Regions from separate parts of the Streptomyces sp. NPDC059443 genome, predicted to be linked through region 2. Evidence: riboswitches for the same ligand, from Rfam matches in the RefSeq annotation. Region 2 holds a riboswitch; each other region holds the start of a gene.
The links. A riboswitch is a leader RNA that binds a small molecule or an ion and turns the genes downstream of it on or off. The one in region 2 is predicted to bind cobalamin.

Region 1 (3,199 bases), on a different contig from region 2:
CTCTCGCAGCCACGCCAGCGCCTTGACCGTCCCCCGAGTACCCGGTACGACGACCAGGTCCGCGTCGGCCAGTTCCTCGGCCCGGTCCACGAACCGCACCACCACCCCCGGCTCCGCCGCGAGCGCGTCCACGTCCGTGAAGTTCGACATCAGCGGGACCGCGCACACCGCGACCCGCAGCACGTCCTCGCCGACGGGCGGGGCGACCACGGATTCCCGTACCGCACCCCGCAGGGAGACCCGCAGGCCGTCCTCCTCGTCGATGCCCAGACCGTGCTGGAAGGGCAGCACCCCGTACGTCGCCCGCCCCGTCAGGCCCCGCAGCATCTCCATGCCGGGCTCCAGCAGGGAGACGTCGCCGCGGAACTTGTTGACCAGGTAGCCCGCGATCAGCGACTGGTCCTCGGGCGACAGGAGCGCCGTGGTGCCGAAGAACGAGGCGAAGACCCCGCCCCGGTCGATGTCGCCGACCACGACCACCGGGAACCGCGCGGCCCGCGCGATGCCCATGTTCACGATGTCGGTGCGCCGCAGGTTGATCTCGGCCGGGCTGCCCGCCCCCTCGCAGATCACGGCGTCATACGTGCCCCGCAACTGCTCAAGGCAGTCCGTCACGATGCCGAGCAACTGCTCCTGACGTCCCCCGTGCAGCGCCTTCCCGGGGGACGACCCCCCGGACCCCCCGAAGAAACCGCGGGCGCTCATCTCGCCCACCGGCTTGCCCAGCAACACCACCTGGCTGCTGCGGTCGCTGCCCGGCTTGAGCAGCACCGGGTTCATCAGCGCGGTCGGCTCCACGCGCGCGGCCTGCGCCTGCATGGCCTGCGCCCGGCCGATCTCCGCGCCTTCGCGCGTCACGAAGGAGTTCAGGGACATGTTCTGCGCCTTGAACGGGGCCACTTTCACCCCGCTGCGCGCCAGCCACCGGCAGATGCCCGCCGTGACCACGCTCTTGCCCGCGTCCGATGTCGTACCGGCGACGAGGAGCCCCCCGCCGCGCTTCGCGCCGCCGCTCATGCGCGCCGCCCCTTCCTCTTCGTACGGGAGATCAGCGTCCGGGCGGCCACACAGGCCCCCAGCGCCACCCAAGTCACCTGCCGCGACAGCCGGACCGCCCGCTCGATGTCGGCGACCTCCACCGGCCGCCCCTCCTCGCCGTTGAGCACCGCCCGGTGCTCGACCCGCCCCCCGTAGGCCAGGGTCCCGCCCAGCCGGACGCCGAGCGCCCCGGCGAACGAGGATTCCACCGGCCCCGCGTTCGGGCTCGGGTGTTTGGCGGCGTCCGCGCGCCAGGCCCGTACGGCTCCCCGCCGGTCGGGGCCGGCCAGTACGGCGGCCAGGGCCGTCAGCCGGGCGCCCGGCCAGCCCGCGAGGTCGTCGAGCCGGGCCGAGGCCCAGCCGTAGCGCAGGTAGCGGGGGGACTTGTGGCCGACCATCGCGTCCAGGGTGTTCACGGCGCGGAAGGCCAGCAGTCCGGGGACGCCGCCGACGGCGCCCCACACCAGGGCTCCGACCACCGCGTCGGAGGTGTTCTCGGCGACCGACTCCACCACGGCGCGGGCCATCTGCTGTTCGTCCAGGGCCTGGGGGTCGCGCCCGCACAGGTGCGGCAGCCGCTCGCGGGCCGTCTCGGCGTCTCCGGCGGCGAGCGCCCCGCCGATGGCGCGGGCTTCGCGGCCCAGGGAAGTGCCGCCCACGACGGCCCAGGTGGCGGCGGCGGTCAGGGCTATGCGGGCAGCCGCGGGCCGGGAGCGCACGGCGCGGGCGCCCAGCGCGCCGATGGCGGCCGCGCCCCCGGCGCAGACCAGGGTGTGCAGGGCGCCGCGGGCGCGGTCGTCGCGCCACAGGGCGCGTTCGACCGTGGCGGCGGCTCGTCCGAAGGCGGCCACGGGGTGCCCTCGGCGCGGATCCCCGAGGATCCGGTCGCCGATCAGGCCGGCCGTGGCGCCGTACGCGAAGACGCGATCGGCACGCATGGTGGCAGGTATGTCCTCACTCAGGGTCCGCGCCCTGGTTCGACGTGTCCGGCGGCGAGAGTTCCTGGCTCCCGGTCGCACTCGGCTTGAGTGCTCCGGTGACAGTGGCGGGACCGCGCCGGATTCGCACCGGACTTCCTCTCCATGCCGCCGTATTGGCTCGGGCAGTCCACCACGCACCGCGAAGGCCCGTCAACTCGCCGTTGACCTGCTGTGGGGTGGTGGAGACGGGTGGGCCGGGACGGGTGCGGGACGGGTCCGGGGCGGCGGCGAGGCAGGGGGCGGGCACGCGAAAGCTCCCCCCGGGGTGAACCCGGAGGGAGCCTTCAACACGGGGCCCGGCGTCTCAGGCGACGATCAGGTAGATCCCGTAGCTCACGGCCGCCGCGCAGAGCGCGAAGCAGGCGTAGGCGCCGGTACGGGCCAGGGTGGCGGCGCCGCCCTGCTCGGTGGCGGCCTCGTGCTTGGAGAGGCCCATCAGACCCAGGGTGAACAGGGTCACGAGGACGACGGTGGCGGTGAGGCTGACCCCGAAGACGGAGCCGAGTGCTGCCCAGTCGATCTTCATGCTGCGGATTCCTCTGTCGTTCTCGGGGTCAGACCGCGGCGGCCGGAGCCGCGGGGGTCGCGGGGGCGGCCGGGATGGTGGCCTTCAGGGCCTCGTCCGTCACCGCGGCGGTGGTGCCGGCGGCGGTGCCCGCGACCGGCGGGACGGCGACGGCGGCCATGGCCGTGGTGACCACGCCCGGCTCCTCGGCGCCGGCCGGGGCGACCTCGTTGACGTTGGTGTGGTCGACGACCTGGCGGCGCGAGATGAACCAGATGGCGACGCAGGAGGCGACCAGGAAGAGCGCGACGGCGACGACGCCGATGTCACCGGTGCGCATGACCAGCTCGGCACCGGAAGCGACCAGGGCCGCGGCCGGCAGGGTCAGGCCCCACGCGATGAACATGCGGGTGGCGGTGGACCAGCGGACCACACCGCCCTTGCGTCCCAGACCCGAGCCCATCACGGCGCCGGAGCACGCGTGCGTGGTGGAGAGGGAGAAGCCGAGGTGCGAGGAGGCCAGGATGACGCTGGCGGCCGAGGTCTGGGCGGCGAAGCCCTGCTGCGGCTGCAGGTCGGTCAGGCCGCTGCCCATGGTGCGGATGATGCGCCAGCCGCCCAGGTAGGTGCCCATCGCGATGGCCATGCCGGCGGAGACGATGACCCAGACCGGCGG
Region 2 (3,199 bases):
AAGGCCGCATGATTCAAGGAGAACTGGCCGGACTGCGCGCCCGGCACACCGACGACGTGGCCGTGCTCCACGCCGAGCTCTACGAGGACGTGGCCACGCGCTCGCGCGCCGACACGCGGCCCTGGCGGCCGGTCGGGGCGGCGAGCGGGCACTCCCCGTACGAACCCCGCGAGCCCTCCGACGCCGTGGCCTGCTTCTCCGTAGTGGAGCGGGCCACCGGCGAACTGGCGGGCGAGGCCCTGCTCTGGGCCATCGACGCGCACAACCGCTCCGCCCACCTCGGCATCTCGCTGCGCCCCGGCAGCCGTGGCCGGGGCCTGGGCGAGGACGTCGTGCGACTGCTGTGCCGCTACGGGTTCTCCGTGCGCGGGCTGCAGCGGCTCCAGGTGGACACCCTGGCCGACAACCTCCCCATGATCCGGGCCGCGAGCGCGAACGGATTCGTCCTGGAGGGGACCCTGCGCCGGGCGGCCTGGGTGTGCGGGGAGTTCACGGACGAGGTGGTGATGGGGCTGCTGGCCGAGGACTGGCGGGCCGAGTAGCCGGTCGGGGCGCGGAGTTCACAGCCGGTGCACCCGTTCCTGCGGGAACCCCAGCGGATGGCGTCCGGCCGACAGGATCCGCAGGCCGGGGGCCGCGGTGAGCAGGTCGCGCAGCCAGGCCAGGGTCTCGGGCGCGAGGTGGTCGGAGCCGTCGAGGACGAGCAGCATGTCGCGCTCGGCCAGCCACGACGCCGCGTTCACCGTGCCGTACGGCAGGAACGGCATGCCCGGTACGCAGCCCAGCGCGGCCGTCAGGTCGCGGACCCCGAAGCGGTGGTCCATGCCGACGACGGCCACGCCGTCGTAGAAGTTGGACGCGAGCCGCTCCCCGATCTCCCGCACCAGCAGGCTCCGGGGCTCCCGGAACCGTCCGGTGACGGTGAGCACCCTGCACCGCCGTACGGTGGTGAGCAGGCGGGAAAACTCGACGGACGTGGCCGGAAATATGCCGGCTCCCACGGAATCGCTCACGGAATCGCCCATGGAATCACTCATCGGCACGATGCCCCCCATGCATGCGTGACCATACGCGGCAAGAGGCTTGTTCAAGCCGCATGAAGACGATTATGCGCCACTTTCGCCGGAAGGCCAGGGGAATTCCCTATTCCGCTGAAAGGCCCGTGGCGCCCGATGATCACAGCAGTTGTACAGGCAACGCGCCTTTGTCCACTCCTAGGTGAAGAGCCGCCCTCGGCGTCCGGGCAACGGTCGTCCGCGGCCGAGGCGGCGGACTAGGGAGGCCCGCGGCCCGAGGGCCGGAAGGCCTCTGCCCCGGGACCTTCGTCACCCAATATGTAGTGGTTGCAGGTCCTGCTCGCATCCATATGTAGTGTTGGCCCTGCCGGTTCGGCGGGGTTCGCCCCGACCGAGTCACAGGGAATCCGGTGTGAATCCGGGACTGCCCCGCAACGGTTGTGTCCACCCCGTGTGGACGAGTCCGACCCCTGCCGGCATGTGATCCGTACTTCCGTGCCGAGCCTCGTGGGAGGGCTGCCGTGACTGCTGTCGTCGATGCCGTAGAGACCGTGACCGAGTACCTGGACCGCCGGGACTGGCGGGTGAACGCCAATGCCAACCAGGGCTATTCGCTCGGCGGCCTCATCCTCAACGCGGCGGGCAAGATCACCGCGAACTACTGGCTGGAGCAGGTCTACCCGGCCGACGTGGCCCGCGCCCACCGGGAGGGCGACTTCCACATCCACGACCTGGACATTCTCTCCGGCTACTGCGCGGGCTGGTCCCTGCGCACCCTGCTGGCCGAGGGCTTGGGCGGGGTCCCCGGCCAGATCGACTCCGCCCCGCCCCGGCACCTGTCCTCGGCCGTGGGCCAGATCGTGAACTTCCTGGGCACCCTGCAGAACGAATGGGCGGGCGCCCAGGCCTTCTCCTCCTTCGATACTTACCTCGCCCCCTACGTCCGCCTCGACGCGATGACGTACCCGCAGGTCAGGCAGTGCATCCAGGAGCTGGTCCACAATCTCAACGTGCCCTCGCGCTGGGGCACCCAGACCCCCTTCACCAACCTCACCTTCGACTGGACCTGCCCCGAGGACCTGCGCGATCAGATCCCGGTCGTCGCGGGCGAGGAAGCCGGCTTCACCTACGGCGAGCTCCAGGCCGAGATGGACCTGATCAACCGGGCGTACATCGAGGTGATGACCGAAGGGGACGCCACCGGACGGGTGTTCACCTTCCCCATCCCGACCTACAACATCACCCGGGACTTCCCCTGGGAGAGCGAGAACGCCGAGCGGCTCTTCGCGATGACGGCCAAGTACGGGCTCCCGTACTTCCAGAACTTCATCAACTCCGCACTCGAACCGAACATGATCCGCTCCATGTGCTGCCGCCTCCAGCTCGATCTGACGGAGCTGCTCAAGCGCGGCAACGGCCTCTTCGGCAGCGCCGAGCAGACCGGTTCGCTCGGGGTCGTCACCCTCAACTGCGCCCGGCTCGGGTACGCGTACGCCGGTGACGAGCCGGGACTGCTGGCCGCGGTGGACCGGCTGTGCGATCTCGCCAAGGACAGCCTCGAACTCAAGCGGGCCACCGTCCAGGAGCTGATCGACGGCGGCCTCTTCCCTTACACCAAGCGGTACTTGGGCACCTTGCGCAACCACTTCTCCACCATCGGCGTCAACGGCGTCAACGAGATGATCCGCAACTTCAGCGCGGACGCCTACGACATCACCGCGCCCGAGGGCTACGCCCTCGCGGTCCGGCTGCTGGACCGGGTCCGGGCCCGGATGGTCGAGTTCCAGGAGAGCACCGGCCACCTCTACAACCTGGAGGCCACCCCGGCCGAGGGCACCACCTACCGCTTCGCGAAGGAGGACCGGGCCCGCTTCCCCGGGATCCTCCAGGCCGGCACCGACGCCAACCCGTACTACACCAACTCCTCGCAGCTGCCCGTCGGATGGACCGACGACCCCTTCGAGGCGCTGGAGCGCCAGGACGAACTCCAGGGCAAGTACACGGGCGGCACCGTCCTGCACCTGTACACCCCCGAGCGGATCCCGACGGCCGAGGCCTGCCGCGCACTCGTACGGCGCTCGCTGGAGACCTTCCGGCTCCCGTACCTGACGGTCACCCCGACCTTCTCCATCTGCGCCGACCACGGCTACCTGGCGGGGGAGCGGCCCGAGTGCCCCAGCTGC
Region 3 (3,199 bases), on a different contig from region 2:
TCGGGTCGGGACGGGAGATGTCCCCGGCCAGGACCGGCGGGCGCACGTAGCGGGTGCCGTAGGACTGGACCCATCCGTGCTGGGTGGCGAGGTAGCCGGTGAGCTGCTCGGCGAAGTACTGGACCATGTCGTTGCGTTCGGGCTCGCCGTGCACCAGGACGTCGATCCCGGTCTTCTCCTGGAAGGAGAGCACCTCGCGGATCTCGGCCTCGATCCGCTCCTCGTACCCGGCGGTGTCGATGCGTCCGGCGCGCAGGTCCGCCCGGGCCACGCGCAGTTCGGCGGTCTGCGGGAAGGACCCGATGGTCGTGGTGGGCAGCAGCGGCAGGCCCAGGTGGGCGTGCTGGGCGGCGGCCCGTTCGGTGTAGGGCTGGGCTCGGCGGCCGTCCGCGTCCGTGATCGCCTCGGTCCGCGCCCGGACGGCGGGGTCGTGGGTGATCGCGGAGGTCGCCCGGGAGGCCAGGTCGGCCCGGTTCGCCGCGAGTTCGGCGGTGATCGCGTCGGTGCCCAGGGCGAGTCCGCGGGCCAGGGTGGTGATCTCGGTCGTCTTCTGGCGGGCGAAGGCGAGCCAGCGCCGGATCTGCGGGTCGATGTCGCGCTCGGTCTCGGCGTCCAGCGGGACGTGCAGCAGGGAGCAGGAAGCGGCGACGTCGACCCGCTCGGCGAGGCCGAGGAGGGTGCCGAGGGTGGTCAGCGACTTCTGGTGGTCGTTGATCCAGATGTTGCGGCCGTTGACCACGCCGGCGACCAGCCGCTTGCCGGGGAGGCCGCCCGCCGCGGCGAGGTCGTCGAGATTGGCGGCGGCCCGGTCGGTGAAGTCGAGGGCGAGTCCCTCCACGGGCGCCTTCGCCAGCACGGGCAGGGCCTCGCCGAGACGGTCGAAGTAGGAGGCGACGAGAAGCTTGGGGCGCTCGGTCAGGGTGCCGAGTTCCCGGTAGGTGCGGGCGGCGGCGTTCAGTTCGGCCGGGGTGCGGTCCTGGACCAGAGCCGGCTCGTCCAGTTGGACCCATGCGGCGCCCGCGGCGCGCAGGTCGGCGAGGACCTGGGCGTAGACGGGCAGCAGCCGGTCGAGCAGGGTCAGCGGCTCGAAGTCGGCGGCCGCGCCGGGCGCGGGCTTGGCGAGGAGCAGGTAGGTCACCGGGCCGACCAGGACCGGGCGGGCGGTGTGGCCGAGGGCCAGGGCCTCCTTCAGTTCGGCCACCTGCTTGGCGGAGTCGGCGGTGAAGACGGTGTCGGGGCCGAGCTCGGGGACCAGGTAGTGGTAGTTGGTGTCGAACCACTTGGTCATCTCAAGAGGGGCCACGTCCTGGGTGCCGCGCGCCATGGCGAAGTACCCGTCCAGGGGATCCGCGTCCACGGCGGCCCGGTGGCGCTCGGGGACCGCGCCGACCATGACCGTGGTGTCCAGGACGTGGTCGTAGTACGAGAAGTCACCGGTCGGAATCTCGGTGATGCCCGCCTCGGCCAGTTGCTGCCAGTTGGTGCGGCGCAGGTCGCGGGCGGTGTCCCGGAGGGCTTCGGCGGTGACGCGGCCCTTCCAGTAGCCCTCGACGGCCTTCTTCAGTTCACGGTTCTGACCCTGGCGGGGGTAGCCGTACACGGTGGCGCGTACGGCGGGGTTCGAGGTGGTCACGGAACTCTCCTTCGCGAGCATGTCTCCATGGACCCGGTGACGGGCCGAGGATGCGAAGGGGTGCCGCAACGGGCGGCCCGCCGTGATCGCGTACGACCGAGGTACGCGACGGGGAGGATCCGCCCGAGATGCACGCCGACCCGCCCACGAGGTCACCGGGAAACCGTGCGCGGTCGATCGCGCACGGGCAACGGGCAGGTCTTCGGACTCGCGGGCACGCCTGCCGGTCTCCCGGCGGGCACCTAATGGCCGTCGCTTCCCAGGACCGGTTCAGGTCCCAGTGCGTATGACGGCGGTCGTTCCCGCTCACCGCTGCGGGGCAGTCCCGGATTCCCACCGGGTTCCCTCTTACGACGCTTCCCGCCTGGAGGGCGGGGGCGAACCAGCTGCGAGGCCCACAGTAGGTCGACCGACCGGGGAAGGGACACGACTTTCCACATGTCGGACGGGGAAATGAGACACGGTGGGGGTGCGGCGACACCACGCGCCACACCCCCACCGTTCTCGCGCGCCTCCGGCGCACCCTCAGGCCCGGAGACCTGCCGGGACCCTCAGCCCCGGCCGTACGTGTGGAACCCGCGGCCGCTCTTGCGGCCCAGCAAACCCGCCTGCACCATCCGCTGGAGCAGCGGGGGCGGGGCATACAGGGGTTCCTTGAACTCCTCGTAGAGGGACTCGGCGATGGCCGCGACCGTGTCCAGGCCGATCAGGTCCGCGAGCTTGAGCGGCCCCATGGGGTGGGCGCAGCCCAGTTCCATTCCGGCGTCCACGTCGGCGGCACTGGCGTACCCGGATTCGGCCATGCGAATGGCCGAGAGGAGGTAGGGGACGAGCAGGGCGTTGACGACGAAGCCGGCCCGGTCCTGGGAGCGGACCGTGGTCTTGCCCAGAGCTTCGCGGGCGAAGGCCTCGACTGCGACGAGGGTGTCCGCCGATGTGTGGAGGGAGGAGACGACCTCGACCAGCGGCAGGACGGGGACGGGGTTGAAGAAATGCAAGCCCACGACCCGGTCGGCGCGGCCGGTGGCCATGCCCAGCCGCATGATCGGGATGGCCGAGGTGTTCGTGGCGAGGATGGCCTCCCGATCCTCGACGATCTTGTCTAGGGCGGTGAAGATCTCCGTCTTGGCGTCCGGGTTCTCGGTCACGGCCTCGATGACCAGCTGCCGGTCGGCGAGGTCCTCCAGGTCCCCCGTGAACACGAGCCGGGCCAGGGCGTCTTCGGCGGAGATCCGGTCCAGCTTGCCCCGCTGGACGGCGCGCTCCAGTGAGACGGCGACGCGCTCGCGGGCGGCGCGGCCGGCGGTGGCGTCCGACTCGGCTACGACGGTGTCGAGGCCGGCTCGGGCGCACACCTCGGCGATTCCGGCACCCATCTGGCCTCCACCGACGACTCCGACGCGCTGGATGCGGGACGCCCGCGCGGGGGCGTTCACGCGTTCACCTGCGCGGCGGAGTGGCGGACGAGGTGGCCGAAGTCGACGAGGGAGGCGGACACCGGGCGTCCGTCGGTCTCCAGGTGTTCCTCGGTGAGGTGCCACCCGCGCGGGCGGACCATGAGGGTCG
Region 4 (3,199 bases), on a different contig from region 2:
AGGAACACCGCCCCGCCGAGCGCGGCCACCGGCAGCAGCGCCCGGTGTCCGGCGCCGACGACCATGCGGGCGGCGTGCGGAACCATCAGCCCGACGAAACCGATCGCCCCGCTGTAGGCCACCAGCACCCCGATGACGAGCGAGGTGAGGACGAAGACGGCGGCCCGGAACCGGCCCGTGTCCAGGCCGAGGGTGTGCGCTCCCTCCTCCCCCGCGAGCAGCAGGTCGAGCGGACGGGCCAGGGCGATCAGCAGGCCGGTGCCGACGAGCAGGGCGGCGGCGGGCAGCGCCAGTTCGCCCCAGCGGGCCCCGCCGAGGCCGCCCAGCGTCCAGAACAGCACGCTGCGCATCTGGTCGGGGTGCGCGGCGAGGACCAGGACCAGGCTGGTCAGGGCGGACAGGACGTACTGGACGGCGACTCCGGCCAGGATCAGCCTGCCGGTGGTCATGGCGCCGCCGCGCCGGGCCATCGCGTAGACGGCGACGAGTGCGCCCATCGACCCCGCGAAGGCGGCGAGGGGTACGGCGGCCCCGCCCGCGAACCCGAGGATCCCGGCGCCGAAGACGATCACCAGCACCGCCCCCGCCGAGGCTCCCGAGGAGGCCCCGAGGAGGAAGGGGTCGGCGAGCGGGTTGCGCACGAGGGCCTGGAGCACGGTGCCGGCGACGGCGAGCCCGGCGCCGACGACCGCCCCGAGCAGCACGCGCGGCATCCGGACGTCCCACACGATCGCCCGGAAGGCTCCGCCTCCGCCGCCCGGACCGGCCCCCGTTCCGGGTCCGCCGAGCAGGAGGTCGAGCACCTGGCCCGGGGGGATCCGTACGGGCCCCAGGGCCAGCCCCGCCACGGCCGATAGCGCCAGCGCGGCGGCGAGCACGGCCAGGACGACGGGCGTACGGGTGAACGCGCGGGCGAGCCGGCGCCTCACGCGGCGTCGGGGTGGAGCTGGGCGCCCAGCGATTCGACCGCGTCGGCCACGCGCACGCCGAGCACGGCGGAGGAGAGCGGCAGCACGACGAACCGCTGGTTCTTGATCGCGGGAACCTGTGCCAGCGCCGGGTCGTTCAACAGGCGCTGCTTCTTGGCTTCGACGGTGGTGCCGCCGTAGTCGTAGATGAGGACGACCTCGGGCTTACGCTCGATGACCTTCTCCCACGACACGTCACCGAAGGTGTCCTTGAGGTCGGCGAACACGTTCGTCCCGCCCGCCAGGGAGACGATCTCGTTGCCGATGCCGTTGCCTCCCGAGGTGAAGGCGGAGGAGTCGCCGGAGTCGTAGGCGAAGACCGTCGGCTTGGCCTTGTCCTTCACGCGCCCCGTGACGGCGTCGATGCGGCGCTGCTCGTCGGCGATGAGCTTCTCGCCGCGCTCGGGTACTCCGAAGGTCCGCGCCACTTCGGTGATCTCGGTCTTGAGCTGCCCCAGGCCCACCGGCCCCTCGGTGCAGTACTCCATGCTGAGCCGGGAGTTGATACCGGACTTGGCGAGCCCCTCACGGTCGCGGCCCTGCGCCTTGTCGAAGGCGCTGGAGTAACCCCCGTAGACGAAATCGGGGTTGGCGCCGAGCAGGACCTCCTTGGACGGGTACTCCTTGGCCAGCACCTTGATCTTGTCGTACGCGGGCCGGTAGGCGGACAGTACGGCATCGTCGAGGTAGGCCGTGCCGGCCATCCTCTCCTCCAGCCCGAGGGCGAGGAGCAGCTCGGTGGCGTGCTGGTTCATGCTGACCGCCCGCTGCGGAGGCGCCTGATAGGTGCTGCTGACACCGCAGTTGGTGACGGTGTACGGGTACCCGGGCGCGGCGCCCGGTCCCGCGGCCGCGTCCTGCGCTCCGGGTGAGCCCCCACAGGCGGCCAGCGATATCAGGAGCGGGACGGGGGCGAGCGCGCGCAGCAGGGCGCGGGGGTACGACGACATGGCGAAGCCTCTCCGGGGGATCCGCGTCCCCTGGTCGATGTGAAGAGGCGGTGCGTCAGTGTCTGACTCCCGGTTCCCGTGGGGGCTCCGGTCACAGTGGCGGGACCGCACCGGATTCGCACCGGTTTCCTGTCCTGCACCGCCTGGGTAACCCGGCCCAGTCTGCCAGACGGGTGATCGCCGGCGGTCCCGGCGCACCGCGCCGGCCATGCGGGAGGGGCCCCGGGAAATCTCGTTTCGGCCTTCCGGCCGAGACGGGCCCGGGGGCCAGACTTGTTGCCATGGCCATGGCCAGTGATCGCCGACCCCGGAACACGGCAAAACGGACTCCGGGGAGGTTCCCTGGAGTCCGTTTTCGCAGTACTGCCTGCTCACGCATGGCAGGGGTGACAGGAGTCGAACCTGCGACATTCGGTTTTGGAGACCGACGCTCTGACCAACTGAGCTACACCCCTTCGGCAGGACCAACCATGCCACGGGACGGACTGAAGATCCAATCAATTGGGGGACCCGCCGCGGATCCAGCCGGATCGTGCCGCCCCCTTGACCGGCTCTGGTCCAGACCAATAGTTTCCGCATGCACAGCGCACGCGCCCCGGCACCACTCCCCGCATCCGCAAAGGAAGCCCATGCGCCGCAGCACGCTCGGCAGGCTGGCCGTCGCCGTCTGCTCCCTCTCCCTGCTGACCGCCTTCGCTCCCGCCCACGACGGCTCCGGGCACGAGACCTCGTACAAGAAGGTCGGCTACTTCACCCAATGGGGCGTCTACGGGCGGGACTTCCAGGTCCAGGACCTTGAGAAGAACGGCAGCGCGGGCAAGCTCACGCACATCAACTACGCCTTCGGCAACATCAGCGCGGACGGCAAGTGCTTCACCGGAAACGTCCCCGGGGAGGCCGACGCCTGGGCCGACTACGTGCGTCCGCTGGACGCCGAGAACTCCGTCGACGGGGTCGCCGACGACTGGAGCCAGCCGCTCGCCGGCAACTTCAACCAGTTGCGCGAGCTGAAGGCCAAGCACCCCGGGCTCAAGGTCCTGCTCTCGCTGGGTGGTTGGAGCTGGTCCACGCACTTCTCGGACGCCGCACTGACCCCGGCCTCCCGCAAGGCGCTCGTCGCGTCCTGCATCGACCTGTACATCAAGGGCAACCTCCCGCAGGACGGCAGCCGCGGCGGCGCGGGCGCGGCCGCCGGAATCTTCGACGGGTTCGACATCGACTGGGAGTGGCCCGGTTCGCCCGGCGACTCCGACACCACCTACCGCCCCGAGGACAAGAAGA

Region 1: it holds a riboswitch for cobalamin, as region 2 does, so the genes downstream of both, ACFXDJ_RS23790 (cobalamin biosynthesis protein) here and ACFXDJ_RS02280 (ribonucleoside triphosphate reductase) in region 2, are expected to answer to the same signal.
Region 3: it holds a riboswitch for cobalamin, as region 2 does, so the genes downstream of both, metE (5-methyltetrahydropteroyltriglutamate--homocysteine S-methyltransferase) here and ACFXDJ_RS02280 (ribonucleoside triphosphate reductase) in region 2, are expected to answer to the same signal.
Region 4: it holds a riboswitch for cobalamin, as region 2 does, so the genes downstream of both, ACFXDJ_RS05550 (ABC transporter substrate-binding protein) here and ACFXDJ_RS02280 (ribonucleoside triphosphate reductase) in region 2, are expected to answer to the same signal.

The regions. Positions count from the first base shown of each region.
Region 1 covers NZ_JBHYVM010000026.1:8,658-11,856, reverse strand. The annotation lists partial or broken gene ACFXDJ_RS23795 (cobyric acid synthase) at 1-1,017, opposite strand, end outside; gene ACFXDJ_RS23790 (cobalamin biosynthesis protein) at 1,014-1,976, opposite strand; cobalamin riboswitch at 2,012-2,175, opposite strand; gene ACFXDJ_RS23785 (hypothetical protein) at 2,323-2,544, opposite strand; gene ACFXDJ_RS23780 (anion permease) at 2,573-3,199, opposite strand, start outside.
Region 2 covers NZ_JBHYVM010000002.1:142,830-146,028, reverse strand. The annotation lists gene ACFXDJ_RS02290 (GNAT family N-acetyltransferase) at 9-542, shown strand; gene ACFXDJ_RS02285 (hypothetical protein) at 561-1,025, opposite strand; cobalamin riboswitch at 1,368-1,509, shown strand; gene ACFXDJ_RS02280 (ribonucleoside triphosphate reductase) at 1,487-3,199, shown strand, end outside.
Region 3 covers NZ_JBHYVM010000003.1:57,928-61,126, forward strand. The annotation lists gene metE (5-methyltetrahydropteroyltriglutamate--homocysteine S-methyltransferase) at 1-1,654, opposite strand, end outside; cobalamin riboswitch at 1,809-2,035, opposite strand; gene ACFXDJ_RS03560 (3-hydroxybutyryl-CoA dehydrogenase) at 2,185-3,069, opposite strand; partial or broken gene ACFXDJ_RS03565 (hypothetical protein) at 3,084-3,199, opposite strand, start outside.
Region 4 covers NZ_JBHYVM010000004.1:222,087-225,285, forward strand. The annotation lists gene ACFXDJ_RS05545 (FecCD family ABC transporter permease) at 1-929, opposite strand, end outside; gene ACFXDJ_RS05550 (ABC transporter substrate-binding protein) at 926-1,918, opposite strand; cobalamin riboswitch at 1,955-2,088, opposite strand; tRNA gene ACFXDJ_RS05555 (tRNA-Trp) at 2,297-2,373, opposite strand; gene ACFXDJ_RS05560 (glycoside hydrolase family 18 protein) at 2,548-3,199, shown strand, end outside.